One region of the Nocardiopsis sp. MT53 genome, then DNA from elsewhere that is predicted to be linked to it. Evidence: riboswitches for the same ligand, from Rfam matches in the RefSeq annotation. Region 1 holds a riboswitch; each other region holds the start of a gene.

Region 1 (7,488 bases):
CGCTGGCCCTGCCCATGGAGCCGGAGAGCATGGAGTCCCTGCGCGAGCGCGCGGAGACCCTGGGCGAGGAGTACAACGGCGAGCTGCGCGACATGGAGGGCGTCATCCAGGAGGCCGAGCGCGCCACCGAGCGGGCCGAGGAGACCGCCGAGGAGGCCCAGGCCTCCAAGGAGCAGGTCCGCACCCTGGCGTACGCCTCCTACACCGGCAACGGCATCGACCCGTCCATGTCGCTCTTCGTCGACGCCGACCCCGACCAGGTCATCGACCGCGCCGTGGTCATCGACTTCCTGGCGTCGAGCAACCAGGACAAGATCGCCGAGCTGGAACAGGCGCTGGAGCGCGACGAGGAGGCCCAGGAGGCGGCCCAGGAGACCCTGGAGGAGGCCGAGGCCGACCTGGAGGCGCTGGAGGAGCGGCGCGAGGAGGTCCAGGCGATGATCGCGGACCACCCGAACCAGCCGATGGGCGGCCAGTACAACATCACCCCCCGGACCGAGCAGATGCGCGAGCTGGTCATCGAGGAGTTCGGCGAGGGCACGGAGGTCGGCGGGGTCGGCTGCTACCGGGCGGTCGGCGGCTGGGTCGTCGGCGAGCACCCCAAGGGCCGGGCCTGCGACTTCATGGTGGACGGCAACGGGTCGATGCCCTCCCAGGAGCAGGTCGACCGCGGCTGGGCCATCGCCGAGTGGGCCCGCGAGAACGCCGACCGCCTGGGGATCATGTACGTGATCTACCGCCAGCAGATCTGGGACGTCCGGCGCGGCGACACCGGCTGGCGCGCGATGGCCGACCGCGGCAGCATCACCGAGAACCACTTCGACCACGTGCACATCTCGATGTTCTGACCCGCTCCGGGACGGCCGGGCGCTCCGCCGCGCCCGGCCGTCCCGGGGAATGGACGGACGGAAACGAGCGGTGCACGTGATCGACACGAAACAGTGACGATTCGCTCTCGCTCCCCGGCCCCGGCCTGCCGCACCCCGGGGTGCGCCGAATAGGATGCTCACGTCCCCGGCCGGCGGCATGCACGTCGGCCGCCCCGGAGCACCACACCGGGGCCACCTGGAGACACACAGGGCCCGCTCCTCCCCCGCTCCCCCGTCCTCGCCCGCGGTTCGGTGGCCACGGAAGGCGCGCCCTGCCCGTGTGAACGTCACCGGCGTCCCTTTCGACCCGACTTCGGAAAGTCACACGAACCCACAGGCGCCGACACGCGTCCCAGACAACACGTCAACACATCATCCGGGCGAGGGGAGCCATGAGCGAAAACGGACCTTACAACCAGCCACCGCAGAACCCCTACGGCGGTGACGGCCCGGGAGGGCAGCCTCCCTACGGCCCGCCGGGCGGCCCCTACGGCGACCCCCACACGGGCGGTCAGCCGGGCTACGCCCAGCAGGGCGCGTACACGGGCGGCCAGCCGGCCTACGGTCCCCCCGGGGGCTACCCGCCGCCGCAGCAGCCCAAGAGCGGCGGCAAGGCCGCCCTGTGGGTGGTCATCGGCGGCGGCGCGGTGATCGTGGTCCTCGTGGTCGCGCTCATCGTCATGCTCGCCACCAACCGCGGTGACGAGGGCGGCACCGTCGCCTCCCCGCCGGAGGGGAGCACCGAGGCCAGCGACCCCGTCACCGACCCGGCCGGCGAGGAGCCGGTCGAGGAGCCCGCGGGCGGCGGCGGCCCGGCGGGCGAGCCCCCGTACTCGCTGCCCATCGAGCCCTGCGAGGCCCTGACCGACCGCGTGGCCGAGGGCCTGCTCATGGGCCAGGACGGCTCCAAGAGCACCAGCGACAACCGCTCCACCTGCTCCGACATCAGCGGCACCCCGCCGGAGGGCAACCCGGACACCATGTTCGGGACCTACGACGTGACGTACCAGACCCCCTACGCCGGGTCGGACTCCATCGAGGGCGCCAAGACCGACTACCAGGACGCCGTCTCCAACATCCGCGGCGAGGGCTCGTACTCCCTGTACGACTCCGAGCACCTGGACCAGGACAAGGAGCTCCCCCTGGGCGACGAGGCCGTCTTCATCACCACGAAGTACGACTTCCTCGGCCAGTTCGTCCCCCGCGCCGCCGTGCTGATCCGTTCGGGCAACATCACCATCGAGGTCACGTACACGATGAGCCCCTCGTTCAGCGCCTCCGACGACGACGTCGAGAAGTTCACGCTCCCCGACGACATCGAGGCGACCATGACCATGGCCGGCGAGGACGCCCTCGCCCTGCTCGAGTCCGCCTGACCCGGAGGCCACCGGGCGCACGGAAGAGCATGAAGGGAGGGGCCGCGGCGACCGCCGCGGCCCCTCCCCCTTTCGTTCCGGGACCGGTCCCCCCGGTGCGGCGCCTACAGGGTCCTACAGGGTCGAGCGGACCCGGCGGGCGGCCTCGACCATGTTGCGCAGGGCCTGTTCGACCTCCTCGTAGCCGCGGGTCTTCAGACCGCAGTCCGGGTTGACCCACAGCTTCCCGGCGTCGATGTGCTCCACCGCCAGGCGCAGGGACGCCTCGATCTCCTCCACCGACGGCACCCGCGGGGAGTGGATGTCGTACACGCCCGGGCCTATGCCCCGCCGGTAGCCGCGGCGGCCCAGGTCCTCCACCAGCTCCATGCGAGAGCGGGCCGCCTCGACGCTGGTCACGTCGGCGTCCAGCTCCTCGATGCCGTCGACGATCAGGCCGAACTCGGAGTAGCACATGTGCGTGTGGACGGTCGTCGACGGCGAGACGCCGGAGGTGGCCAGCCGGAAGGAGCCCACGGCCCAGTCCAGGTACTCCCGCCGCTTCTCCGCCCGCAGCGGCAGCAGCTCGCGCAGCGCGGCCTCGTCGACCTGGATGTGGCGGATCCCCGCCCGCTCCAGGTCGGCGACCTCGTCGCGCAGGGCCAGTGCCACCTGGCGGGCGGTGTCGCCCAGCGGCTGGTCGGTGCGCACGAACGACCAGGCGAGCATGGTCACCGGTCCGGTGAGCATGCCCTTGACCGGCTTCGCGGTGCGCGACTGGGCGTAGGTGGTCCACTCCACCGTCATCGGCTCCGGGCGCGAGACGTCGCCGAAGAGGATCGGCGGGCGCACGCACCGGGAGCCGTAGGACTGCACCCAGCCGTTCTCGGTGGTGGCGTAGCCCCGGAGCTGCTCGGCGAAGTACTGGACCATGTCGTTGCGCTCGGGCTCGCCGTGGACGAGCACGTCCAGGCCGATGTCCTCCTGGAGCGCGATGACCCGGTCGATCTCGGCGCGCAGGATCGCCTTGTACTCCTCCTCGCCCAGCTCGCCGCGGCGGTGCGCGGCGCGGGCCCGGCGCAGCCCGCCGGTCTGCGGGAACGACCCGATGGTGGTCGTGGTCAGTGCCGGGACGCCGGGGGCGCCGCGCTCCCGCGGCCGCTCGTGGGCGTCCGCGCCCAGGGCCTCCAGGCGGGCGCGCACGCGCGCGTCCACGAACGACGCGCCGGCCGGGGCCGGGGCGGCGGCGTAGCCGTCCCCGGTGCCCTCGGACAGCACCCTGCCCAGCAGCGCGACCTCACGGGTCTTCTGCTCCGCGAAGGCCAGCGCCGCGCGCAACTCCGGGGGCAGCGAGGTCTCGGCGTCCAGGTCGATGGGCACGTGCAGCAGCGAGCAGGAGGTGCTCACGGAGATCCCGTCGGCCAGGCCCAGCAGGGTGCCCAGGGTGGCGACGGCGGCCGGGACGTCGGTGCGCCAGACGTTGCGGCCGTCGACCACGCCCGCGACCAGGCGGGTGGAGCCCAGCCCGGAGACCGCGGTCAGGTCGGCGATGCCCTCGGCGTCGGTGACGAGGTCCAGGCCCACGGCCTCGACCGGGGACTCCTTGAGGACGCGCAGGGCGTCGGCGCCGATGGAGCCGAAGTAGGTGGAGACCAGGATCTCCGGGCGGTCGGCGAGCCCGCCCAGGACGCCGTAGGCGCGCTCCAGGTGGCCCAGGGCGGCGCGGCCCTCGTCGGTGGCCAGCACCGGCTCGTCCAGCTGCACCTGCTCGGCGCCGGCGGCGCGCAGGTCCGCCAGCACGCGGCCGTAGGCGTCCAGCAGGTCGTCGAGCAGCGCGATGGGCGACCAGCCCCGCGGGGCGTCGTCGGCGGCCTTGGACAGCAGCAGGAAGGTCAGCGGGCCGACCAGCACCGGGCGGGTGGGGTACCCGGCCTCCAGGGCCTCGCGGAACTCGGCGACGGGCTTGTCGCCGGCGACGCGCGGCCGCACGGCCGGGGAGAGCTCCGGGACCAGGTAGTGGTAGTTGGTGTCGAACCACTTGGTCATCTCCAGGGGCGGGGCGCCCTGGACCCCGCGGGCCAGCGCGAAGTAGCGGCGCAGCCGCCCGTCGGCGTCGGCGGCCGCGCACGGGTCCTCGAACCGCTCCGGGACCAGGCCGAACAGGACGGCGGTGTCCAGCACCTGGTCGTAGTAGGAGAACGTGTTGGAGGGGATGTCGTCGATCCCGGCGGCGCGCAGCCGGGCGTAGGTGTCCAGGCGCAGGCCGGCGGCGGCCTCCTCCAGGTCGGCGGCGGTGGAGGCGCCCTTCCAGTAGGACTCCTCGGCGCGCTTGAGCTCGCGGTCGGGGCCGATGCGCGGGTAGCCGTGCACCGTGGACCGCACGGCGGGTCCGGGGGTGTTCATGAAGCTTCTTCTCCCTCGTCGAAAGCCGGGCACCGTGCCCGGGGTCGGCGAGGGGGCACGCCGGTGGGGCGCCGCTCGACGGGCGCCCACGGGTGCCGACCTCGGCCCTCCCTCGGGGCACGGGACCACCGGCGGCACGGGTGCGCCGCCGGGTGGAGGCAGGTCTTCGGACTCACGGGCGCGACCGGTGGGCCACCGGTCCCCTAATGCCCGCCGCTTCCCGGTCCCCGACCTCTCCGGTCGGTCCACCAGTGCTCCATGGCGGGGGTCGTTCCCGTACACCGCTGCGGGGCAGTCCCGGATTCGCACCGGGTTCCCTCTTGCGACGCGCGCCACCGGCCCGGGATCGCCCCGGGCGGAAGGATGGCGCACGAACCTTCCACGCCTGCGAGTATAGGGAGACATCCCCTCGCCCCTGCCCCCCGGCATGCCCCCTGTGCCCCTCGCCGCCCCGGAGTCCGAACCCTCCGCCCGTGGGCGGCGTCACACCCGATGAAGACGTCGCACGGTGGCGCCCCCGCCGGCCCCGTGCACGTTCGTCTGCGAAATGGACGCGGAGAACCCCTGGTGAACAAGCTGCCCCGAACCGCCATGACCCCCGACCACCCGGTCATCACGGTGGGCGTCTCCCTCGTGGTCCTGGCCGGCATGGTGCTGTTGTCGGTGCGACCACCGGAGTCGTTGGGGGCGGGCCCGGCCGGGGGCGTGGCGCACGGCCTGGCCGACGCCATCGAGCAGCGCATCCCCGCCACCGGCGAGCCCGACGCGCTGACCGTGGTCGACGAGGCCGCCCTGACCGGGGTGGAGACGGAGGAGCTGGAGTACGACGGGGTCGCCACCGAGGTGTCCTTCCCGGTGCTGCCCAACGCCGAGCCGCTCACGGAGTTCCTGCGCGGGAGGCTGGGCGCCGACGTGGAGGCGTTCGACGCCGCCAACCCGGGCGCGGAGTCCTACACGGCGGGGTGGAACATCACCGCCGCCTCCGACGGCCTGGTCGGCGTGCGCATGACGGGCGAGGAGACCGACTCCGAGGGCACCCGGGAGTTCCACTCCACCTACTGGTACGACACCGGCGACGGCGTCACCCGCGGCTCGCAGTCGCTGCTGGCCGGACAGGACGAGCTGGCCGCCCTCAACACCCTGGTGCGCGACCGCCTCGGCGACGCCGCCGAGACGGGGACGGTGCTGCCGGTGGCGTCGCTGTACGACTCGGTCGGGTTCAACCCCGACGGCGACCTGGTCGTGGAGTTCGACACCGGGCAGGTCGCCCCGGCCGACGCCGGACCCCTGACCGCGGTCGTCGAGCGCGCCGAGTCCGAGCCGCTGCTGTCGGACTTCGGGCGCCGGGTGCTGCGCGCCGCCACCACCGGGGTCGAGGAGTTCGCCGTCTCCGCCGCGCCCGGGGAGGGCCCCGGCGTCGCGGACGAGCCGGTCCCGGGCGTCATCTCCCCCGTGGACGAGTCCGTCGACTGCGCCGACCCCGAGGTCAAGTGCGTGGCCCTGACCTACGACGACGGCCCCGGCGGGGGCACCCCCGAACTGCTGGACACGCTCGCCGAGTACGACGCCAAGGCGACCTTCTTCGTCACCGGCCTGCCGGTGATGGAGCACCCGCACACGGTGCGGCGCACCTACGCCGAGGGGCACGAGATGGCCAACCACACCCTGAACCACCCCGACCTGGCGGGGCTGGGGGCCGACGGCGTCCACGACAACCTGAACAGCGTGCAGGCCCTGGTGTACCGGGAGACCGGGTACACGATGGACCTCATGCGCCCGCCGTACGGGTCGACCAACGACGGCGTCGCCTCGGTGACCCGGGACATGGGCCTGGCCCAGGTCCTGTGGAGCATCGACACCAACGACTGGAAGGACCGGGACCCCTCCGTGGTCGCGGACCGGGCGATCGCGGGCGCCTCGGACGGGGCGATCATCCTCATGCACGACATCCACCCCACCACCATCGCGGCCTCGCACAAAATCATCCGCGAGCTGGACGCGCAGGGGTACACGATGGTGACCGTGTCGCAGCTGCTGGGCGACGCCGAGCCCGGCGAGCGGTACGTGGACGGCGTGCCCGACGAGCCGCCCTCGGACGCGCCCTCGGACGGCGCCGGGGAGGACTCCGGGGAGTAGGCCGCGCCTTCCGGGCCCCGGGCGGACCCCCGCAGGGGTCCGCCCGGGGCACCGCGCGCGGCGGCGGCGGTCACCGAGAGCGCAGGGGCTGACCACATGTGGTCAGCGTCACGGCCGGGCCGCCGGATTCCCCTATGTTGCACCCAACAGCCCCGGTGCACATGTTCTGGATGAGGGAGTCCGGTGTTCTCGTCGAGCCGTACGCGTCCGCAGCAGCCCCTCCCCCGCGGGGTGGGAGCCGCACGCCGGCACCCGTGGGCGGTGGGGGCCGCCGTGGCCCTGGTGCTCCCCCTGGCCTCCTGCCAGAACCCGCCGGCCGCCGCCCCGGAGGAGGCCGACGGCGAGGCCGTCACCGTACTGGTCGACGGCCCCGGGGACGTGGTCACCGAGTGGAGCGGCGAGGGGGACGACTTCCCCGACCACCCCTACATCCCCGAGGACGTGGAGATCTCCGTCGCCCACCCGGAGTTCCCGGGCGCCGAGGCGTTCTCCACCGCCCTGCACGGGCACATCGACCGGGAGGTCATGGACTTCCGCGGGGCCAGCCGGGAGCCCGTGGGCCTGGAGATCGCCTGGGAGGTCGTGGCCGCCGGCGAGGGCGTCCTGGGCGTGCGCCTGGTCGGCACCGAGGAGGACCTGCACGGGAGGCGCCAGACGTACGCGACGTACTGGTACGACGAGTCGACCGGGCACACCGGGTACGCCACCGAGCTGCTGGCCGACGA
Region 2 (7,488 bases), 2.1 Mb from region 1:
TCGCGGAGCCGCCGCGGCGGCCGCGGGCGAGCACGTAGGGGACGTCGATGCCGTGGCGGCCGGCGAACTCCTCCAGCGCCTGCTTGGACTCGGCGGCGCCGACGAAGCCGACCGGGCAGCCGACGATCGCCGCGGGGCGCGGGGCGCCGTCGACGAGCATCTCCAGCAGGTGGAAGAGCGCCGTGGGGGCGTTGCCGAAGGCGACCACGGCGCCCTCCAGCCGGGGCTCCCACAGGGAGACCGCGGCGGCGGAGCGGGTGGTGCCCCAGCGCCGGGCCAGGCCGGGGACCCGCTCGTCGCCCAGCAGGCACAGGACGTCGTTGTCGGCGGGCAGGCGGCCGCGGGTGACGCCGGTGGCGACCATGGTCGCGTCGCACAGGATCGGCGCGCCGGACCGCAGGGCCGCCCGGGCGGCGCCGACCAGGCCGGGGTGGACCACCAGGTCGGCGGCGAGGTCGACCTGCCCGGTGCCGTGGATCATCCGCACCGCGAGGCGCTCGGCGTCGGCGGGCAGGTGGCCCAGGGACGCCTCGGCGCGGATGGTGGCGAAGGAGTCCGTGTAGATCGCGGGCCCGTCGTCGATGTACTCGTAGTGCCGGTTCGGCCGGCGGGGGGCGGTCACCGCCGTGCCCCGGGGACGACGACGCCGCGCCAGGGCGTGACCACGAGGTCGCCGCCCGCGGCGAGGGCGGCGGCGGCCAGGGCGTCCGCGGCGACCCGGTCCAGGCCCTCCTCCGGGACGGGGACGTGGTGCGCGCCGCCGGGCAGCGGCCCGTACGGCGGTGGCGGGGCGGGCGCGGGCAGGCGCGGGTCGGGGGGATGCGGCGCGCACAGCGCGGAGGGGAGCTCGGCCACGTGCCAGGGCGCGGAGGGGCCGTCGCCGCGCCGCTCCAGGAACAGGTCGGCCAAGCGCACGAGGGCGTCGGCGGCCCCGTCCAGCCGCACCGCCGACCCGTGGCGGTCGCCGACGCGCAGTTGGGCGGTGGCCCCGTCGAGCGCGGTGAGGCCCAGGTCGCAGGGGCGTTCCACGAGGTCGCCGCGCCCGTCGTCGAGCACGAACAGGAAGCGGCCGGGCAGGGCGGCGCGGTGCGGGGCCGAGCACAGGGCCGCGTCCAGGGCGGCGGCGACGGGGCGCAGGTCGGCGCGTCCCCCCGACAGCCCGGTGAGCGGCGAGGCCATCACGTTGCGGACCAGTTCGTGGGAGGGCGAGGGCAGCAGCCCCGTCTCCTCCAGCGCGCCGAGGACCGCGGGGTCGAGGCGCCCGTCCCGGCCGGGCAGGGCGCGCACCTGGAGGTTGGCCCGCCCCGTCACGTGGACCCGGCCGGAGCCGAACTCCTCGGCGACGGCGGCCAGAGCGGCCAGGGACCGGGCCGGCAGGCGGCCGCCGACGAGTCGGAGCCGGACCAGCAGGCCGTCCGGGGCCTCCCAGGGCCGGAGCGCGCCGGGGCAGCGGTCGCGCCGGGAGCGGGGCGCGGGGGCGTCCGCGGGGAACATGCACGTCCTTCGGTTCGGGGCCCGTACGCGGGGCCCGCGGGTGACCCGGCGGCCCGTCACCGCCGGTGCCAGCAGGTCTTCGGACTCGGGGTCTTCCGGAGCGGAGCGCCTTCCCGGGGCGGTGCGCCCCAGTGGCCGTCCGGGACATGGAGGTCCCGGCACATGCCCGCCCGTCACCCTCACCGCTGCGCGTCAGTCCCGGATTCGCACCGGGTTCCCTGCCCCACGAAGTGGAGTACGACTGGCCCGAAGAGCGTACAACGTCCGCTTCCGGCTCCGACCAGCGGTCTCGCCTTCCCGCCGCCGCGGGCCCGGCTGCCGGCGGCGGCCCGCACCTCGCCCGGCCGGGCCGCCCGGGGCCGGGCCGGGGAACGGCTCGGCGGCCGACCGGTTCGGGGCGCGGCCGTGGTCACCCCGCCCCGGGCGTGGGCGGCCGGGCCGTCCGGAGGCGGCGAGAGCCCAGGGCGAGCACCGCGAGCGAGCCGAGGAGGGCGACCGTGTTGTGGGTGTACTTGGCGGCCGCCGCCACGTCGCCGATGGGGCGGGCGAGGAAGGCCGTGAACACGTTGGCGAGCAGGGCGCCGCCCGCTGCGGCGAGCACGTGGCGGGGCCCCCAGCCCGCCCGGGCCGACCAGCGGGCCAGCAGCACGGCGAGGCCGCCCAGGACGGCCAGGTTGACCGCGAACCCCGGCCAGCCGATGAGGAACCAGGACGAGTCCGCGATCCGCCACGGCCCCTCCCCCAGGCCCACCACCCGCAGCAGGTGCGCGACCGCCCCGGGCAGGCCCAGCGCCGCCAGGACGGTGCCGCCGACCGCCCACGGCGGGGGCGCGGGCCGCGGGTCGGGCCGGGCGGGCCCGCGCCACAGGAAGGCCGCGGCGCCCAGGGCGAGCGCCGCCGCGGCCGCGCCGACGGCCTGCCCGGCGGAGGGCACGAACCCCTCGGTCTCCACGGACCACCGCAGCACGAGCACGGCGGCGGCCGCGAACCCGGCCGCGACCACGGCCAGCCCGAACCACCCCAGCCACGGCCGGGCGGCCGTCCGGGGGGCGAGCGACTCCACGACCGCGATCGGCACGGTGACGCTCCAGACCGCGTGCCCCGCCGTGAAGGCGAGCGCCAGGTTGGGGTTCACACCCGGGGCCGGCAGCAGGGAGGAGGAGAACATGTCCTCCCAGTACGGGATGTCGCGGTAGGAGGGGTTGAACAGCGACAGGTCCACGAGCCCCGCCTGGACCACGCCGAAGGCGGCGCCCAGCAGCAGGACGGCCGGCCACCCGCGCCCGGTCCTGCGGACGACCTCGCGGATGAGCACGGCGGCCCCGCCGTACAGGGGCGCGAAGAGGAACAGCCCACCCAGGAGCTCCCGCGGGTCGCCGGTCGAGTCGTCGTAGCCGTAGAGGTACTCGGCGCAGACCGGGGCGAGCAGGAGCAGTCCCAGGACGGGCGGCAGGCGGAGAAGCGTGCCGAGCGGACGGGCGTTCTCGGTCATGGTATCGAGCCTGGCCGACGGCGCACCGGCCGGTCACTACGGCGGGCCCTACCCCCAAGGTGTCCCCGGGCCCACCCCCGGCCGTCCCGGCGGTGCCGTTCCCGCCGTCCCGTCGGCGGACGGGACGGCGGGAGCGGATCAGTCGTCCTCGCGGACGTCGACGACCTCGCCGGACAGGTCGACGATGACGTCGTACTCGCGGCCGTCGGCGCCGTGCACCTCGACGTCCCAGACCTGGTGGCCGTCCTCGTCGTCGCGGTCCGCGTCCACGGCGCGGGCGCCCTCGCCCACGGCCGCCTCGGCGGCGGCGGACACGGCGTCGCGGTCGGCCTCGCCCTCGGTGCCGGAGTTGTCCCAGGGGGCCGGGCCGCCGTCGGGGTCGCGCAGGTTGAGCCCGTTGACGGTGTAGACGTCGGCGTCCTCGCGCTCGCCGTCGTCGTCCTCCTCGTAGCGGACGCCCAGGGTGACCTCGGTGCCCTCCAGCCCGCGCAGCTCCTCCAGCAGCGGGGCGGCGGTGCCGTCGCCGTCGTAGTCCTCCACGACCGGGTCGGTCAGCAGCCATTCCTCGGGACCGAAGTCGACGTCCACCCCGGCCACGCTCCAGTCGTCGTGGTCCTCGTCCCGGTCCTGGTCGTCGTCGGCGCGCAGCTCGCCGGTGAGCTGTTCCAGGCCCTCGACGGACCGGGTGGCCGAGGTGCCGCCGTTGCCGTCGGCGGGGGCGGCCGCCGGGGCGCCGCCGGAGGAGAAACCGGTCAGGCTGATCGGCTGGATCTGCTGCTCGGGGTCGTCGAGCAGCAGGTAGCCGCCGACAGCGCCGACGGCCAGCAGCCCGGCCGCGGAGGTGGCGAGGAGGATCGTGGTCCGCTTCTGCATCATGGTGTCCTTACCCGTGGAGGTCCCGTTCACTGACTCCAGCATGGGACGGCGGGATGATGGGGACATGAGTGCAACCTGAAGACCTTCTTCATGTTGCGCTCAGGAACGGCTCAGTGCCCCCTGGGAGGCTGGGCCACGACAGGCGGGGGAAAGGGGCGCGGGGGCGTGGCGATTCTGGTGGTGGAGGACGAGGAGGGCATCGTCTCCTTCGTGCGGCGCGGGCTGGAGAGCGCCGGGCACCGGGTGCTGGTCGCCTCCGACGGCATCGACGGGCTGACGATGGCCCTGTCCCCCGACGTCGAGCTGGTGGTGCTGGACCTGGGCCTGCCGGGCATCCCGGGCGAGGAGGTGCTGCGTCGGCTGCGGAGCCGCCGCCCCTCGGTCCCGGTGATCGTGTTGACCGCCAAGGACGCCGTGAGCGACCGGGTCGCGAACCTGGACGCCGGGGCCGACGACTACATGGTCAAGCCCTTCAGCGTGAGCGAGCTGCTGGCCCGGGTCCGGGCCCGGCTGCGCACCGGCGGACAGGAGCGCGCGGACGTGCTGGCCGCCGGGGGGATCGTGCTGGACCTGGGGGCGCGCACCGCGTCGGTGGACGGGGCCACCGTCACCCTGTCGGCGCGCGAGTTCGGCCTGCTGGAGGTGCTGGTGCGCCACCCGGGGCAGGTGTTCTCCCAGCCCCAGCTGCTGGACCGGGTGTGGGGCTACGACTTCGACGGGGCGTCGAACGTGGTGGAGGTATACGTCAGCCAGCTGCGCCGCAAGCTCGGCGCGGAGCGGATCGTGACGGTGCGCGGGGTCGGCTACCGGCTGGACGGCGGTGACCGGTGAACCTCACCGCCCGGGTGGTGCTCCGGGCCCTGCTGGTGATGGCGCTGGTGATCGGCGGGGTGGCCCTGCTCACCTACGAGCTGGTGCGGGTGTCGGGCCGGGCCGACGTGGACCGGCTGCTCCAGGAGGAGGCGGCGCTGGTGGGCGAGGCGCTGGGGAACCGGCTGCCCGAGGCCGCCGGGATCGACGGGGTGGTGTCGGGTCCGGAGGCGCAGCGGGCGGCGCGGCAGGCGCTGGCGACGCGGCCGAGCGGGGCCCGGCACGTGACGCTGGTGTCCGCGGGCGGGGTCCGGCTGCAGAGCACCGGGGGGCCGGGGCCGGTGGCGACGCTGCTGAGCGGCCCCGGGGCGCCGCCGGTGGAACCGGGCTCCCTGCGCACGGTGGACAGCGGCGTCGGGCCGCTGCGGGTGATGGACACCGCCGTGGTGGACGGGGACGGCGCGCAGGTGGCGGTGGTGACGGTGGCGGCGCCGCTGGAGCCGTCGCGGGACGCGGCCGGCGCGGTGCTGGCGAGCGTCGGCGCGGCGGGCGCGGTGGGCCTGGCCGGGGGCGGGCTGCTGCTGTGGGCGGTGGTGCGGCGCACGCTGCGGCCGGTGCGGGAGGTGTCGGCGGCGGCCAAGGAGGTCTCCCCCGCCGACCTGGCGGCGCGGGTGCCCGTTCCCGGCACCCGGGACGAGATCGGCGAGCTGGCCGGGGAGATCAACCGCATGCTGGACCGGATCGAGGGGGCCGAGGCCGACCGGCGGCGCTACCTGTCGGTGATCTCGCACGAGGTGCGCACCCCGCTGGCGGTCGCCGAGGGGCACCTGGAGCTGCTGGGCGGCCCGGAGGCGCAGATCGTGCGCGCCGAGCTGGTACGGCTGCGCCGGGTGCTGGAGGACCTGATGGCGGTGGCGCGCGGCGGCGACGAGATCGACGCCGCCCGGGAGCCGGTGTTCCTGCCCGACCTGTTCGACGAGGTGCGCTCGCGCGCGGGGGCGCTGCCCGCGCGGGAGGCGGTCACCGTGGCCGAGCCGCCGCCGGAGGTGCTGCTGGGCGACCAGGCCCGGTTGGAGCAGTGCCTGGCCAACCTGATCGGGAACGCGGTGGACCACACCCCGGAGGGGACCCGGGTGGAGGTGTCCGCGCACGGCACCGGCGACGGGGTGGCGCTGGTGGTGGCCGACGACGGCCCGGGCATCGCCCCGGACGTGCTGCCGCGGGTGTTCGAGCCGTTCGTGACCACGCGCGCGGGCGGGGGCGGGCGGATCGCCGGGCTGGGCCTGGCCGTGGTGCGCTCGCTGGTGGCGGCCCAGGGCGGCCGGGTGGACCTGGACAGCGGCCCGTCGGGCACGTCCGTGACCATCACCCTGCCGCGCGCCACCGCCTGATCCGTGCCAGACTCCCCCTTTCTGAGACGAGGACGGGAGGGCGGTCCGTGGCCGTGGTGGAGGTGCGCGCCTGCGCGGCGCCGGAGCTGGTGCGCGACGAGGTGCTGGAGCTGTACGGGTCGGTGGGCTGGGACGCCTACACCCGCGATCCGGAGGGGCTGGTGCGGGCCCTGGCCGGGTCCCACCGGGTGGTGGCGGCCCGCAGGGACGGCAGGCTGGTGGGGCTGGCCCGGTCGGTCTCCGACGGGGCGACCGTCGTGTACCTCCAGGACGTGCTGGTGGCCCCCGGAGAGCAGCGCGGCGGTCTGGGGCGGCGGCTGCTGGAGGAGCTGTTCGCCGGGTACCCCGGCGTCCGGCAGCGGGTGCTGCTCACCGACGACGAGGACCGGCAGCGGGCGTTCTACGAGGCCCTCGGGTTCACGGAGGCGCACGACCACAGCCCGCCGCTGCGGGCGTTCGTGCGGTTCGGCTGACGGGCGCCCTCCGCGCGGGTCAGCCCGACCGGGCTCGCTCCTCCTCCAGGCGGGAGCGGGCACCGGGCTCCGTGGTGAGCGAGACCGCCCTGTCGTAGGCGGCGCGGGCCGGGCCGGTGCGGCCCAGGGCCCGCAGCAGGTGGGCGCGCACCGCCCAGGCGGGGGCGAAGCGCGCGGCCCGCGCCCCCAGGGCGCCGTCTCCTCCTCCAGCAGGGCCAGGCCCGCAGCGGGTCCGTCGGTCTCGGCGGTGACGGCGGCCAGCGCGGTCGCCGACCCCAGGGTGGGGGCCAGCCGGTGCAGGTGCCGGTACAGCTCGCGCAGGTGCTCCCAGGCGACCGTGCCGGTGTCGGCGCGGGCGCAGTGCACCGCCTGGGCGGCGGCCTCCAGCTGGAAGCGGCCGACGGCGCCCAGGGCGTGGGCGGCGCGCAGGTGGGCGCGGCCGCGTTCGATGAGCGCGCGGTCCCAGCGGCCGGTGTCCTGTTCGGCCGGGGGGACCGGGCGGCCCCGTCCGTCCAGCCGGGCGGGGGCGCGGGCCGCCGCCAGGGCGATGAGCGCGGCCAGGCCGTGGGCCTCGGCGCTGTCGGGGGCCAGCCGCGCGAGGACCTCGGCCAGGTCCAGGGCCTCGGCGGTCAGGCCGGTGCGGGGTTCGGTGCCGCCGATCTCCCAGTCGACGGCGTGGGCGCCGTAGACCGCCTCCAGGACGTGGTCCAGCCGTTCGGGCAGGGCGTCCCGGTCGGGGATGCGGAAGGGCACTCCCGCCTCCTTGATCCGCTTCTTGGCCCGGGTGAGCCGGGCGGCCAGGGTGGGCGCGGGGAGGGCGAACGCGGGGGCGATGCGGGCGACCGTCAGGCCCAGGACGGTGTTGAGCATGAGCGGGGTGCGCACGGCGGGGTCGACCGCCGGGTGGGCGCACACCAGCATCAGTTCCAGGCGGCGGTCGCCGACGGCGTCC
Region 3 (7,488 bases), 2.1 Mb from region 1:
CGGGCTGCGGGCGGCGCTCGCGGACTACGACGCGGTCGTGGACGCCACCCACCCCTTCGCCCTGGGCATGTCGGCGAACGCGGCCGCGGCCTGCACGGACCTGCCGCTGCTGCGGCTGGAGAGGCCCGGGTGGGAGCCGGAGCCGGGCTGGCACCACGCCGCCGACCACGGGGAGGCGGCCCGGACGGCCGCGCGGCTGGGCTCCCGGCCGTTCCTGACCGTGGGGCGCCAGGAGCTGGCGCGGTTCGTCCCGGCCCTGGGCGGGCTCCCGGTCCTGGCCCGGGTGGTGGACGCGCCGGAGCAGGCGCCGCCCGCCCCCTGGCGGCTGGTGACCGGGAGGGGGCCGTACACGCTGGACGGCGAGCGCGGCCTCATGGCCGGACACGGGTCGGACGTGCTGGTCACCAAGAACTCGGGCGGGACCTACACCCGGCCCAAGCTGGAGGCCGCGCGCCTGCTGGGCGTCCCGGTCGTGGTGGTGCGGCGCCCGCCGGGGCCCGCGGGAGTGCCCGTGGTGCACGACGTGGCGTCGGCGTTCGCCTGGGTGCGCGACCTGGGCTGAGCGGGGCCCGGCCGATTCCGCGCGCACCGGCCGACGCGGGCCGCCGGACACCGTTCCGGGGCTCACGCCCGCACAGGCAGGACGGACGCCGACCGCTCCGCGACCGCCTCCAGGGCGGCCAGGAACCTCGCGGTGGCCTCGGGCGGGCGTACGGCCACCCGCACCCAGGAGGCGTCCAGGCCGGGGAAGGTGTCGGCCCGCCGCACCGCGACACCGCCCGCGCGCAGGCGGGCGTGGCCGCCCTCCCCGACCCGGACCAGCACGAACGGGGCTCGGGAGGGGACGGACTCCAGCCCGGCCCGGCGCAGCCCGGCCTCCAGCGTGGCCCGCCACCCGTCCAGGGTGCGGGCGCGCTCGGTCGCCTCGGCCGCCGCCCGCGGGTCCGCCGTGCAGGCGACCATGGCCGCGACGGCGGGCGCGGACACCGACCAGGGCGTCTGCCCGCGGGCCAGCTCCCGGACCACCGTCGGGTCGCCGACGACGTACCCGGCGCGGATGCCGGGGATCGACCAGTGCTTGGTGAGGCTGCGCAGGACCACCACCCCCTCCAGCTCCTCCCCCGCCAGCGACTCCGGCTCGCCGGGGACGGCGTCCATGAACGCCTCGTCCACGGCCAGCAGGCGCCCGGGGCGGCGCAGGGCGCGCAGCACCCGGGCCGGGTGCAGGACCCCGGTGGGGTTGGTGGGGTTGCCCACCACCACGAGGTCGGCGTCCTCGGGGACGGCCTCGGGGCGGAGCGCGAAGCCGTCCCCGGCGGTGCACAGCACCGGGGTGACGCGGTGTCCGGCCTGTTCCAGCGCGGCGTGCGGCTCGGTGAACTGGGGGTGCACGACCACCGGCCGGCGCCAGGGCCGCAGCCGGGCCAGGAGCGTGAACGCCTCCGCGGCGCCGGCGGTGGGCAGGACGGCGTCGGGTCCGCGGCCGTGGTGGTGGGCGATCGCGGCGCGGGCGGAGCGGGGGTCGGGGTAGGCGGCGGCGTCGTCCAGGCTCGCGTGCAGGGCCCGGTCGAGCCAGGCGGGGCGCGGCCCCGCGTACACGTTGACGGCCAGGTCCAGCAGCCCGTCGCCGGTCTCGGCGTCGCCGTGGTGGCGCAGCGGGTCCGCGGGGAGCGCGCCGCCGGAAGGGCCGGTGGCGGCACCCGTGGCACCCGTGCCCGCGGCCGCCACGGAGACGGCACCGGTGTGCGCGCCGCCGTCCGTGCCGACGGCCACCTCGGAGGTGGCACCGGTATGCGCGTCGCGGGGAAGGCCAGGGGCGGCACCCGTGGCACCCGTGCCCGCGGCCGTTCCGGCGGGCGGGCCCGGGGCGGCGGGAGCGGGGCCAGCGGGCGCGCCGGAGGCGGCGGCCTCGGCGAAGCGGGCGGCGAGCCGGGGGTGCCCGGCCCAGTGGACGTGCAGGTAGGACGCGTGCAGGGTGGGCGAGGCGAACCCCTCCGCGGCGCCCTCGATCTCCCAGGCGGGGCCGTCCGCCCCGGTCTCCGGGGTGACGCGGGTGCGGTGGAACTCGTGGCCGGTCACCCTCTCCCCCGCCCGGGCCAGCAGCGTGTCCCCGGGGGAGACCGCCTCCGGGTAGCGCAGTGTCAGGCGGTCGGTCATCCGGGCGTCGGCCCGCACCGCCCCGACCATGGGCCGCCCGTCCAGGGACCGGGCGAGGTAGAGCAGCCCCGCGCACTCGGCGACGGTGGGGACCCCGTCCCGCACCGCTTCGCCGAGTTCGGCGGCCAGGGAGCGGTTGGCGGCCAGGGAGCCCGCGTACACCTCGGGGAAGCCGCCGCCGAGGTAGATCCCGCGGGTCCCGGCGGGCAGCCCGGTGTCGGTGAGCGGGTCGAACGCCCGCACGTCGCACCCGGCCGCGCGCAGCAGCTCCTCCGTCTCCGGGTAACGGAAGGTGAAGGCGCGCCCCTGCGCCACCGCCACCACCGGCCGGCGCCCACCCGTACGGGCACCGACCGCGTCGGCCGGGTCCCAGGGCCGGGCGTCCAGGGCTGGGGCGGAGCGGGCCAGCTCCAGCACCGCGTCCAGGTCGACGTGGGCGGCGATGTGCTCGCCCAGGCGGTCCACCACCCGCTCCGACTCCGCCCGTTCGGCGGCCGGGACCAGGCCCAGGTGCCGGGAGGGGCGCGCGATCCGATCGTCGTGGGGGACGGCGCCCAGCACCGGCAGGCGGGTGGAGCGGGTGATCTCCGCGGTGTTGCGCGCCGACCCGGCGCGGTTGAGGATCACGCCCACGACCTCGACCGACGGGTCGTAGTCGGCCATACCCGCCAGCAGGGCGCCCGCGGAGCGGGACATGCGGAACACGTCCACGACCAGCACCACGGGGGTCCGGGTGAGGGCCGCGACGTGCGCCGACGAGGAGAACCCGCCCGTTCCGATCCGCCCGTCGTGCAGTCCCATGACCCCCTCGACGACGGCGGCGTCCGCGCCGCGCGCCCCGTGCAGGAGCAGCGGCGCCACCCGGTCCTCCCCCACCAGGTGGGGGTCGAGGTTGCGGCCGGGGCGGCCGGTGGCCAGGGCGTGGTAGCCGGGGTCGATGTAGTCGGGGCCGACCTTGTGGCTGCTCACGGTGTGCCCGGCGGCGCGCAGCGCGGCCATGAGCCCGGTCGCGACCGTGGTCTTGCCCTGGCCCGTCATGGGGGCGGCGACCATGACCCGGGGCAGAGCCGTCACCATTCGATGCCCCGCTGGCCCTTGCGGCCCGCGTCCATGGGGTGCTTGACCTTGGCCATCTCGGTGACCAGGTCGGCGGCCTCCACCAGCCGGGGGTCGGCGCGCCTGCCGGTGACCACCACGTGCTGGCGCCCGGGGCGGTCGCACAGGGTCGCCACGACGTCGTCGACGTCGACCCAGCCCCAGTTCAGGGGATAGGTGAACTCGTCGAGGATGAGCAGGTCGTGGCGCTGGTCGGCGAGCCTGCGCTTGATCTCCGCCCAGCCCTCGGCCGCGTCCGCGGCGTGGTCCTCCGCGCTGCCGGGGCGGCGGCTCCAGGACCAGCCCGAGCCCATCTTGTGCCACTCCACGGGGCCGCCCTCGCCGGTCTCCTCGTGGAGCCGGCCCAGGCGTTCGAGCACGGTCTGCTCGCCGATGCGCCACTTCGCCGACTTCACGAACTGGAACACCCCGATCCGCCAGCCCTGGTTCCAGCCGCGCAGGGCGAGCCCGAACGCCGCGGTCGACTTGCCCTTGCCGTCGCCGGTGTGGACCGCGAGCACCGGCTGGTTGCGGCGCTGGCGCGTGGTGAGCCCGTCGTCGGGGACCACGAGCGGTTTTCCCTGCGGCATCAGGCGGCCCTCTCCCTCACCGCGCCGCCCAGGGCGGCGGCGCTGACCTCGGACACGGGGATGTGGTCGGCGCCCAGCCTGCGGGCGAGGCCGGCGGCCAGCCCCAGCCGCAGCGGACCGGACTCGCCGTCCACGACGACGGTGGTCACGCCCAGCGCGGCGACGTGGTCGGCGGCCGCCAGCGAACGGCCGACGGAGCCCGGGCCGGCGGTGGCCCGGCCGTCGGTCACCAGGACGAGCAGCGGGCGCTGGCGCGGGTCGCGCAGGCGCTCGCGCCGCAGGACCCGGGCGGCCTCCAGCAGGCCCTCGGCGAGGGGGGTGCGGCCCCCGGCGGGCAGCCCGTCCAGGCGGGCGGCGGCGGTGTCCACCGACCGGGTCGGCGGCAGCACCAGTTCGGCGCCCGTCCCCCGGAAGGTCACGAGGCCGACCTTGTCGCGGCGCCGGTAGGCGTCCAGAAGCAGGGACAGGATCGCGGTCTTGACCTCGCCCATGCGCTTGCGCGCCGCCATGGAGCCCGACGCGTCGACGCAGAACAGCACCAGGTTGCTCTCCTGGCCCTCGCGCACCGCGACGCGCAGGTCGCGGGGCAGCAGGCCGATCCGGCCGCCGCCGTGCGGGCGGGAGGCCGCGGCCTTGACGGTCTCCACCAGGTGGAGCGAACCACTCGGACCCCGGCCCGGCGGCTGCGCCCCGATCCTGCGGCCCCGGGTGCCGACGGCGCGGCTGCGGCGGCCGTCGGCGCCCGCTCCCGCGCCGCGCACCGTGAGCGTGCGGGGGCGGTAGGGGGCGGCGGCCTTCGCGGTGACGGAGGGGGCGGCGCCGTCGGGGCGCGCGGGGGGCTGCGGAGCGGGGGCGTACTCGGCGCCGCCGGTCCCGTCGCCGTCCCCGGAGGACCCGATGTCGGAGGGCCCCGCGTCAGGAGGTCCGGCGTCGGGGCTCCGGCCGTCCCCGGGGGTGTCCGGGGCCTGCGGGGCGTCGGCGTCCCCGTCCCCGGGGCCGCCGTCTTCGGCGGGGCCGTCCGCCCCGTCCGGCCCCGGCGGCCGCGGGGGGTCGGGCGGCGGGTCCCCGTCGCCGAGGACCCGGTCGAGGAGCTCCTCGTCCAGGCCCGGAGCATCGAAGGGGTTGCGGCGCCGCCGGTGCGGCAGCGCCAGCAGGGCGGCGCGGCGGATGTCGGCCCGGGTGACGAAGGCCCGGCCCTCCCAGGCGGCGTGCGCCAGGGCCGTGCGCGCGGTGACGATGTCGGCGCGCAGGCCGTCGACCTCGAACGCCGCGCACACCTGCGCGATCTTCAGCAGCGCGGCCTCGGAGAGCCGGGCGCCCCGGACGGTGTCCCGGGCCGCGGCGATGCGCTCGGCGAGCGCCTTCTCGGCGGCCCCGTAGCGGTCGGCGAAGGCAGCGGCGTCGGAGTCGTAGGCCATGCGCCTGCGGACCACCTCGACGCGGGCGGCGGGGTCGGCGGGCGCGCGGACCTCGACAGTGAGCCCGAACCGGTCCAGGAGCTGCGGGCGCAGTTCGCCCTCCTCAGGGTTCATCGTGCCGATGAGCAGGAACCGGGCGGGGTGCTCCACGGAGAACCCGTCGCGCTCCACGGTCACCCGGCCGGTCGCGGCGGCGTCGAGGAGGAGGTCGACCAGGTGGTCGTGGAGCAGGTTGACCTCGTCCACGTAGAGGAGGCCCCGGTGGGCACGGGCCAGCAGCCCGGGCTCGTAGGCGACCCTGCCGTGCGTGAGCGCCTGCTCCAGGTGCAGGGAGCCCAGCACCCGGTCCTCGGTGGCGCCCACGGGCAGCTCGACCAGGCGCACCGGGCGGCTCTCCACGGCCGTGCCGGGCGGGAACGGGCCGTCCGGGGACTCCTGCGCGGGGTCGGCGGGGTCGACGGAGAAGCGGTCGCCCGGGTGGACCTCGACCGGGGGCAGCAGGGGGGCGAGGGCGCGCACCGCCGTGGACTTGGCGGTGCCCTTCTCCCCGCGCACCAGGACGCCCCCGATCTCGGGGGAGACGCTGGCCAGGACCAGGGCCAGGCCCAGGTCGTCCAGCGGTTCGGTGTCGCAGCCGACGATCGCCGAAAAGGGGTAGTGCGATGGCCGCAATGGCATGTGAGGCTCCCGCTCGTTTCGCCATGGGTCTGAACGGGTGCGGGGCCGGTCTTCGGACTTGCCGGGTCCCCCTCCTCGGGGGCTCGGTTCACCGCAGCGGGCCTGTGCCGGAATCTCACCGGCTTCCCAGATTCTCCCCGACCGCCCTTCCCACCGTTTCCGAAGGTGGGGAGGCCGGGGCACCTCGCACCAGGGTTCGACGATAGCGTCCACCCCATGAGCACCGACACCCGCCCCACCCCCGTCCCCCGTGTCACCGTCGTCGGCGTCGGCGCCGACGGCTGGGCGGGGGTGCCCGAACGGTTGCGGAGCCTGGTGCTGGAGGCGGACACGCTGCTGGGCGGGCGCAGGCACCTGGCGATGGTGCCGGACCGGCGGGGGCAGCGCCGGGAGCCCTGGCCCTCCCCCCTGCGGGAGGGGCTGCCCGGGCTGCTCGCCTCCTGCCCCGGCCGGGGCGTGGTGGCCCTGGCCTCCGGCGACCCGCTCGTGTCGGGGGTGGCGGCCACGCTCATCGACCTGCTGGGCGCGGACGCGGTGCGGGTGGAGCCCGCCCTGTCCTCGGTCGCGCTGGCCCGGGCGCGGATGGGCTGGCCCGCGGAACGGTGCTCGGTGGTGACCCTGGTCGGGCGCGACCCCCGGCTGCTGCTGCGGTGGCTGTCCCCCGGGGCGCGGCTGCTGGTGCTCTCCTCGGACGCGGGCACCCCGGCCCTGGCGGCCGCCCTGCTGAGCGGCGCCGGGTACGGGGGCACCCGCATGACCGTGCTCGGGGACCTGGGCTCGGACGCCGAGTCGCGACTGGAGGGCACCGCGGACGGGTGGCCCGGGGTGGACCCCGGGTCCGTGCCGGCGCTGCACGTCCTCGCCCTGGAGCTCGATGGGCCGCCCGGGTACGGGCTGGCCGCCGGGCTGCCCGACGACGCCTACGAGCACGACGGGCAGCTCACCAAGCGCGACCTGCGCGCCTGCGCCCTCGCCCGGCTGGCGCCCGCCCCGGGGCTGCACCTGTGGGACGTGGGCGCGGGCGCGGGGTCGGTGGGGATCGAGTGGATGCGCGCGCACCCGGAGTGCGCGGCGACGGCGGTGGAGGCCGACGCCGGCCGGGCCGCGCGGATCGGCCGCAACGCGGGGCGGCTCGGCGTGCCGGGGCTGCGGGTGGTCCACGGGCGCGCCCCGGAGGCGCTGGCGGGGCTGCCCGCGCCCGACGCGGTGTTCGTCGGCGGCGGCGCGACCCGGCCCGGTGTGCTCGGGGCGTGCCTGGAGGCGCTGCGGCCGGGCGGCCGCCTGGTGGTGCACGGGGTGACGCTGGAGACCGAGCGGCTGCTGGGAGAGGCCCACCGGGAGCACGGCGGCGAGCTGACCCGGATCGCCGTGGAGACCGCCGCGCCGATCGGCGGGTTCACCGGGTGGACGCCCGCGCGCACGGTCACCCAGTGGTCCTGGCGGGCCTGACCGTGCGCCGCCCCCGCGGCCCCGGCGCCCCGGGGGCGCGGCCTACCCGCCGTCCCCCGGCCGGGGCCGGGCGGGGTCGTAGAGGAAGGACTCCCCGCCGC
Region 4 (7,488 bases), 2.1 Mb from region 1:
CGATGCACTCGTCGTAGGACTTCTGCCCGCCGGCGGCCGTGGCCGGAGCGGCGTTGGCCACCCCCGCACCCGCGCCGAGCAGGCCGGCGGCGAACAGACCCGTGAGGGCCAACTTGAGAGCGGTACGCATGAAATCCCCCCGTTGCTCTGATCAGATGATCATTCGGGCACAACGCCCACCAGGGGGAATAACCCTTTGATCATGGATTGAAACGCTCCGCGTTCACATCGGTCACTCCAGTAGGCCGCCGCGCGGGGTCTCAACCGCTGTCCCGACGGCGGTCCGCGGGGGCCGGGTCGAAACGCAATCCGTTCTCGTCGAGGGCGTTCAGGACGGTCAGGTCTCCCCCGTCGAACCGGAAGCGGACGTTGACGCACCCCTTGCGTTCGAGGAGGTCGACCCCCCGCAGCTCCCGGCCGCGCAGCCCGTTCGGAGCGGGGTGGGCGTCGGGGCGCCAGCACAGCGTGAACCCCGGCCACCGGACCGGGGCCGCGGGGTCGACGGTGTTCCAGGTGATGGAGAGGTCGTCCAACCGGGCGTGGTTGATCTCCACCTGTTCGCCCTCGAAGTCGAGGAGCACGGGGCAGTCGGCGAACCACTCGTCGCCTTCGACGTCCCAGACCAGCCAGGTGCGGGTCAGCCGCCGGCCGGCGAGCGCCCGCAGCCGGTCGCCGTAGGCGCCGACCGCGGCGGCGCCGATGATCCACCGGGGGCGGTAGCCCCCGATCCCGAAGTCGAACACGCGGGAACCTCCTCAAGGATCACGGGCCCTCGGACCGGCGGGGCGCGGACGTCTCCTCCGAACCCCGGAGCCCCGCCGGGCGCCCCGCCGCCCCCATGGCACAGGAGAACACCCGGCGAACAGGCCCCGGGCCGCGGCGGGCGCGTGCCGCCGGGGCGGGGCGCCCCGGCGGCACGGCGGTCACTCGTACTCGGTGCCGCCCTTGCGCGTGAGGTAGGCGTCGGAGACGAACTTGGCGATCGCGCGGCCCGCCAGGACCGGCGAGTAGCGCTCGCGGGAGGGCCGGACCACCACGCCCTCGCGCAGGTGGGCGGCGCGGCCGCTCCAGGTCTCGTCGCCCTGGGCCGCCTCGAACAGCGCGGCCTCGTCGTAGGGGCCGTTGTAGAGCTCGGGCACCGCGGGCAGGCCGACCTCGGCGAGCAGGCCCGGCAGGTCGGCGGCGTCGACCCAGGACACGGTGCCGTCGACGTCCAGGCGCACGTCGAAGACCGCGTACCCCGGCCGCTCGCTGCGCCCGTGCTCGCCGTAGCCCAGGTCCTGCACGCCGGCGCCGAACACCTCGCCGAACACGCCCACCCGGGCCGCGCCGAACTTCTCGGCGATCCGGCGGGCCGCCTCGGGCACCCCGTGGGTCCGCACCGAGCGCCAGTACAGGTTGTCCTCGGCGAAGGCCAGCGCGAAGTTGCGCGACCCGTGCCCCTTGGAGGAGACGAACTCCTCGCCCGTCTCCGCGACCAGCGTGAACAGGCAGGCGGTGCCGTGGATCTTCTCCGTGGCCACCACCGGCTCGCCGGGGGTGAAGACGTCCGGGTAGCGCTTGGCGTTCTCCACCTCGATCCAGCGCAGCAGGTCCGGGGCGGCGACGACCTCCCCGCTCATGTGCACCGGGATCTCGGGCACCCACTTGGTGACGCCGAGCTCCGCGGCGAAGTCCGCGCCCTCCTCGTGGGCCGCCGCCAGGTCCCGGTCGGCCAGCGCCCGCGGGCTGCAGACGACGCCCTGGGAGATCTCGCCGCGCAGCCGGATCGCCTTGACCCGGTTGCGCCGGGAGCCCGCGAGCTTGCCGGTCAGGCCGAGCTCGTCGATGAGGCCGTCGGGCAGCAGGGCGTTCTCGGGGATGTAGACGGCCCAGTCACCGGTGCGGTAGGCGCCCTTGGCCACGACCGCGCGGAACAGGCCGACCTGGGCCAGTTCGAGCGCGTCGGCGTTGGGGTGGGGGTGGACGGTGAGCCTCTCCGCGGTGACCCGGAGGGTGGACATGGGGGTTCCTTTCCTGGTGAGGGGGCGCAGGGTCGTGCCGGGGCAGGGCAGGGGCCCGGGGGCGCGGGCGGCGGCGCCGGATCCCCGGCGTCCCGGCGCCGGGCTCCCGGGGGTCCCGCCACTATGGCCGAGGCGCCGTCCGGGCGACAACGCCTTTTCCCGCCGGGACCGGCCGCGTACGCCCGGGGCGGCGTTGGTATCCTGCCCGGGCCAGTCGTACCACTCCGGTGGTCAGGGAATCCGGTGCGAATCCGGAACTGACGCGCAGCGGTGAGGGGGACGGGCGGGGTACTACGCCACTGGGGCGGGACCGTGCGGGCCGGGAACGGCGGTGCGGACCGGCCTGGGAAGGCACTCCGTCCGGGTGAGCCCGAGTCCGAAGACCTGCTGGCCCCGCGCGCCGACACCGCGCGGGCGACCCATGCCAGGCTCCGCGTCCGAGCCCCGACATGCAAGGCATCCCATGCACCGCCGTATGCCCCTCGCGGGCCCCCTGCTGCTCGTCCCCGTCCTACTGCTCACCGCCTGCTCCCCCGGCCCGGGGGACGGGCGGGCCGCGGCCGGCTCCGCCCCGGCCGGCGGGGCGTCCCTCGACAACTGCGGGCACGAGGTGCCCGTCGGCGCTCCCCCCGAGCGGGTGGTCTCCCTCAACCAGGGCACCACCGAGATCCTGTACTCCCTGGGGCTCCAGGACCGCGTGGTCGGCACCGCGACCTGGACCGACCCAATCATGGAGGGCCTGGAGGAGGCCGACGAGGGCGTCCCGCGCCTGGCGGAGAACAACCCCTCGTTCGAGCGCGTCCTGGAGGCCGAGCCCGACTTCGTCACGGCGTCCTTCGAGTCCACCCTGGGCACCGGCGGCGTCGCCACCCGGGAGCAGTTCGAGGAGCTGGGCGTGGGCACCTACGTCTCCCCCTCGGACTGCGCCGCGGGCAAGGACAACGACAGCGGCGGCGACGGGTCGCGCAGCGAACCGCTGACCCTGGACGTCGTCTACGGGGAGATCGGCGACCTGGCCCGGGTCTTCGGGGTCCCCGAGCGCGGCGAGGAGCTCGTCGCCGGCCTGGAGGGCCGGGTGGAGGCCGCCACCGCGGACCTGGACGCCTCCGGGGTGTCCCTCATGTACTGGTTCGCGAACTCCGAGTCCCCCTACCTGGCCGGGTGCTGCGGGGCCCCGGGCGCCATCACCCGGGCGGTCGGCGCAGAGAACGCCTTCGACGACACCCACGACGAGTGGCCCCAGATCAACTGGGAGACCGTCGCCGACCGCGACCCGGACGTCATCGTGCTGGGCGACCTGACCCGCGAGTCGCAGACCGCCGAGACCGCCGCCGCCAAGATCGACTTCCTGGAGGGGCACCCCGCCACGCGGAACCTCACCGCGGTGCGCGAGGAGCGCTACATCCTGCTGAGCGGCCAGGCCATGAACCCGTCGATCCGCACCGTCGAGGGTGTGGAGCAGGTCGCCGCCGGACTGCGGGAACTCGGGCTCGCGCAGTGAGGGGCGCGCGCCTCGCGCTGCTCGTCCCGCTGGGCCTGTCGGCGGTGGCCGTGTCGGTCGCCGCGGCGGTGACCGTCGGCCCGGCCGACATCACCGTGGCCGAGGTCGGGCGCTCCGTGCTCGCCCGGCTCGGCCACGGACAGAGCCCCCTGTCGGTGCTGCGCGACGGCATCGTGTGGAACCTGCGCATGCCCCGCGCCCTGCTGGCCGCGGTGTGCGGGGCCGGGCTGGCGCTGTGCGGGGCGGTCATGCAGTCGCTGCTGCGTAACCCCCTGGCGGACCCCTTCGTGCTGGGGGTGTCCTCCGGCGCCTCCACCGGGGCCGTGCTCGTGATCGTCCTGGGCTGGGGAGCCGGAGCGGTGTCGCTGTCGGCGGGGGCCTTCGCCGGGGCGGTGCTGTCCTTCGGGACGGTGGTGCTGCTGTCCCACACCCTCGGCGGCGGCATGGACCGCGTCGTCCTGTCCGGGGTCGCGGCGATGCAGCTCTTCTCGGCCCTGACCTCGTTCGTGGTGCTGACCTCGGCGGACGCCGAGACCACGCGCGGGGTGCTGTTCTGGCTGCTGGGCTCGCTCTCCGGCGCGGGGTGGTCCGACGTGGCCCTGTGCTCGCTGGTGCTGGCCGCCGTGCTGGCGGTCTGCCTGGCCAACACCGGCACCCTGGACGCCTTCGCCTTCGGGGAGGAGGCCGCCGCGCATCTGGGCGTGCGGGTGGCCCGGGCCCGCCTGGTACTGCTGACCGTCACCGCGCTGCTCACGGCCGCGCTGGTCAGCGCCGCCGGGGCGATCGGGTTCGTGGGGCTGGTCCTCCCGCACGTCACCCGGCTGCTCACCGGGGCCGGCCACGCCCGGCTGCTGCCGGTGGCCGCGCTGACCGGCGCCGTCTTCCTGGTGTGGGTGGACACGGCGGCGCGCACGCTGCTGGACCCGCAGGAGATCCCGGTGGGCGTGGTGACCTCGCTCATCGGCGTGCCGGCGTTCGTCGCCGTGCTGTACCGGACGAGGAGGGCGCTGTGACCGATCGCGGGACCACCCTGGCGGGAGCGCCCCCAAAGGCCGCGCCCCCGGAACGGGAGCGCGGGCTGCGGGCCGAGCGGGTGAGCCGCCCGGCGGGAGGGCGCCTGGTCGTGGACGGGGTCAGCCTGGCCCCGCGCCCCGGCGAGACGGTCGGGCTGCTGGGGCCGAACGGCTCGGGCAAGTCCACCCTGCTGCGGCTGCTGTCCGGTGTCCTGGCGCCCTCCTCCGGGGTCGTCGTCCTGGACGGCCGCCCGCTCGCCCGGACGCCCCGCAGGGCGGCGGCGCGGCGGGTGGCGGTCGTGGAGCAGCACGCGGAGGCGCGGACCGAGCTGACGGTCCGCGACGTGGTGGCGCTGGGGCGCATCCCCCACCGGCGCGCCTGGACGCCCGCGTCGGCCGCCGACGCCGCGGCGGTGGCGGCCGCGCTGGAGGCCACCGGGCTCGCCGGCCTGGCCGACCGGTCCTGGCAGACGCTGTCGGGCGGCGAGCGCCAGCGCGCCCAGATCGCCCGCGCCCTGGCCCAGGAGCCCGGGGAGCTGCTGCTGGACGAGCCGACCAACCACCTCGACATCCAGTACCAGCTGGACCTGATGGAGCTGGTCGTCGGCCTTCCGGTGACCACCGTGATCGCCATGCACGACCTGAACCTGGCCGCGATGTACTGCGACCGGCTGCTCGTGCTGCGCGGCGGCCGGGCGGTCGCCGGGGGGACGCCCGGCGAGGTGCTCACCCCCGCCCTCATCGGGGAGGTGTACGGGGTGCGCGCCGAGGTCGACGAGGGGCCCGGCCACCCGGTGGTCCGGTTCCTGCGCCGGACCCCGGCCCCTCCCCGGTCTCCGGACGGCCCCCTGCCCCCGGGCGGCCCCCGGGACGCCGCCCCGCCCGAACGCCCTCCTTCCGCGAACACCGACGGTCCCGACGAACCACAGCCCACGACCCCCTGGGGAGGTATCCGGCCATGACGGTACGGATCGCACTGCTGTCCACCTCTGACACCGACCTGCTCTCCGCGCGGGGGAGCGGCGCCGCCTACACGTGGGCGAACCCGTCCCGCGCCTCCGACGACGAGCTCGCCGCGGCCGTGGAGGGCGCCGGCCTGGTCGTGGTGCGGCTGCTGGGCTCGCCGCACGACCTGTGGCCGGGGCTGGCCGCCGTCCGGGAGCGGGGCGTCCCGCTGGTCGTGCTCGGCGGCGAGCAGCAGCCCAGCGCGGAGCTGATGGAGCACTCCACCGTGCCGATCGGGGTGGCCACCGACGCGCACCGCTACCTCGCCCAGGGCGGGCCCGCCAACCTGGCCCGGCTGCACGCCTTCCTGTCGGACACCGTCCTGCTGACCGGCGAGGGGTTCGAGCCTCCCCTGGAGATCCCGGTGTGGGGCTTCGCCGAGCGCGACCTCCCCGCCAGCCCCGACCTGCCCCGGATCGGCATCCTGTACTACCGGGCCCACGAGGCGGGCGGCAACACGGCGTTCGCGCACGACCTGGCCGACGCGGTGGACGCCACCGGCCGGGCGGTGGGCGTGCCGGTGTTCGCCGGGTCGCTGCGCTCGGCGCCCGACGACCTGTACGAGGCGCTGGGCGCGTTCGACGCGCTGGTGGTGACCGTCCTGGCCGCGGGCGGCAGCACCCCCGCCACGGCGGGCGCCGGCGGGGACGACGAGGCCTGGGACGTGGAGCGCATGGCCGCCCTGGACGTCCCGGTCCTCCAGGGGCTGTGCCTGACGAGCCCGCGCGCCGCCTGGGAGGCGTCCGACGACGGCGTCACACCGCTGGACTCGGCGAGCCAGATCGCCATCCCCGAGTTCGACGGCCGCATCATCACCGTGCCGTTCTCCTTCAAGGAGATCGACCGGGACGGCCTGCCCCGCTACGTCGCCGACCCCGAGCGCTGCGCCCGCCTGGCCGGGATCGCGGTGGCGCACGCGCGGCTGCGGCACGTGCCGCCCGCCGAGAAGCGGATCGCGGTGGTGCTGTCGGCCTACCCCACCAAGCACGCGCGGATCGGCAACGCGGTCGGCCTGGACACGCCCCGGTCCCTGGTCCGCCTGCTGCGGCGGCTGCGCGAGGAGGGCTACGACCTCGGCGGGCCCGGGGACCTGCCCAGCCTGGACCTGCCCGACGAGGTGCGGGCGGGCGACGCGCTCGTCCACGCCCTGATCGCCGCGGGCGGCCAGGACGAGGAGTGGCTGACCTCCGGCCAGCTCACCGACGCCCACGTGCGCATCACCGCCCGCGAGTACGCCGAGTGGACCCGGGACCTGCCCGCCGAGCTGCGGGAGGCGGTGGCCGGGGCCTGGGGGCCCGCCCCGGGGAACCTCTACGTCAACGACGACGGCGAGATCGTGCTCGCCGCCCTGCGCGCGGGCAACGTCGTCGTCCTGGTGCAGCCGCCGCGCGGGTTCGGAGAGAACCCCATCGCGATCTACCACGACCCGGAACTGCCGCCCAGCCACCACTACCTGGCCGCCTACCGGTGGCTGGAGCACGGGTTCGGCGCCCACGCGGTCGTCCACCTGGGCAAGCACGGCTCGCTGGAGTGGCTGCCGGGCAAGAACGCCGCCCTGTCCGCGGCCTGCGCCACCGACGCGGCCCTGGGCGACCTGCCGCTGGTCTACCCGTTCCTGGTCAACGACCCGGGCGAGGGGGCCCAGGCCAAGCGGCGCGCCCACGCCACGGTCGTGGACCACCTGATCCCGCCGATGGCGCGCGCGGAGACCTACGGCGACATCGCCCGCCTGGAGCAGCTGCTGGACGAGCACGCCAACATCGCCGCCATGGACCCGGCGAAGCTGCCCGCGGTCCGCGGCGAGATCTGGGCGCTGATGCGGGCCGCGGAGATGCACCGCGACCTGGGCCTGGCCGATCGCCCCGGCGACGAGGAGTTCGACGACTTCCTGCTGCACGTCGACGGCTGGCTGTGCGAGATCAAGGACACCCGGATCCGCGACGGCCTCCACGTGCTGGGCGCCGCC

Evidence for each region. A riboswitch is a leader RNA that binds a small molecule or an ion and turns the genes downstream of it on or off. The one in region 1 is predicted to bind cobalamin.
Region 2: linked by a shared signal. The riboswitch ahead of K1J57_RS23290 (nitrite reductase) and the one ahead of metE (5-methyltetrahydropteroyltriglutamate--homocysteine S-methyltransferase) in region 1 are both predicted to bind cobalamin.
Region 3: linked by a shared signal. The riboswitch ahead of K1J57_RS23315 (VWA domain-containing protein) and the one ahead of metE (5-methyltetrahydropteroyltriglutamate--homocysteine S-methyltransferase) in region 1 are both predicted to bind cobalamin.
Region 4: linked by a shared signal. The riboswitch ahead of K1J57_RS23365 (ABC transporter substrate-binding protein) and the one ahead of metE (5-methyltetrahydropteroyltriglutamate--homocysteine S-methyltransferase) in region 1 are both predicted to bind cobalamin.

Annotation. Positions count from the first base shown of each region.
Region 1 covers NZ_CP080599.1:173,033-180,520, forward strand. The annotation lists gene K1J57_RS00775 (hypothetical protein) at 1-848, shown strand, start outside; gene K1J57_RS00780 (DUF3558 domain-containing protein) at 1,262-2,245, shown strand; gene metE (5-methyltetrahydropteroyltriglutamate--homocysteine S-methyltransferase) at 2,360-4,627, opposite strand; cobalamin riboswitch at 4,785-4,964, opposite strand; gene K1J57_RS00790 (polysaccharide deacetylase family protein) at 5,219-6,763, shown strand; gene K1J57_RS00795 (polysaccharide deacetylase family protein) at 7,037-7,488, shown strand, end outside.
Region 2 covers NZ_CP080599.1:5,273,458-5,280,945, reverse strand. The annotation lists gene K1J57_RS23295 (precorrin-8X methylmutase) at 1-622, opposite strand, end outside; gene K1J57_RS23290 (nitrite reductase) at 619-1,494, opposite strand; cobalamin riboswitch at 1,547-1,755, opposite strand; gene K1J57_RS23285 (hypothetical protein) at 1,904-2,986, opposite strand; gene K1J57_RS23280 (PepSY domain-containing protein) at 3,125-3,862, opposite strand; gene K1J57_RS23275 (response regulator transcription factor) at 4,028-4,693, shown strand; gene K1J57_RS23270 (HAMP domain-containing sensor histidine kinase) at 4,690-6,063, shown strand; gene K1J57_RS23265 (GNAT family N-acetyltransferase) at 6,111-6,536, shown strand; gene K1J57_RS33635 (hypothetical protein) at 6,556-6,687, opposite strand; partial or broken gene K1J57_RS34200 (DUF6596 domain-containing protein) at 7,011-7,488, opposite strand, start outside.
Region 3 covers NZ_CP080599.1:5,283,221-5,290,708, reverse strand. The annotation lists gene K1J57_RS23335 (cobalt-precorrin-6A reductase) at 1-562, shown strand, start outside; gene K1J57_RS33640 (cobyrinate a,c-diamide synthase) at 625-3,234, opposite strand; gene cobO (cob(I)yrinic acid a,c-diamide adenosyltransferase) at 3,228-3,842, opposite strand; gene K1J57_RS23315 (VWA domain-containing protein) at 3,842-5,938, opposite strand; cobalamin riboswitch at 5,964-6,102, opposite strand; gene cbiE (precorrin-6y C5,15-methyltransferase (decarboxylating) subunit CbiE) at 6,155-7,387, shown strand; gene cobM (precorrin-4 C(11)-methyltransferase) at 7,430-7,488, opposite strand, start outside.
Region 4 covers NZ_CP080599.1:5,294,722-5,302,209, reverse strand. The annotation lists gene K1J57_RS23380 (hypothetical protein) at 1-130, opposite strand, end outside; gene K1J57_RS23375 (hypothetical protein) at 261-743, opposite strand; gene K1J57_RS23370 (RNA ligase (ATP)) at 924-2,003, opposite strand; cobalamin riboswitch at 2,198-2,410, shown strand; gene K1J57_RS23365 (ABC transporter substrate-binding protein) at 2,479-3,504, shown strand; gene K1J57_RS23360 (iron ABC transporter permease) at 3,501-4,517, shown strand; gene K1J57_RS23355 (ABC transporter ATP-binding protein) at 4,535-5,479, shown strand; gene cobN (cobaltochelatase subunit CobN) at 5,476-7,488, shown strand, end outside.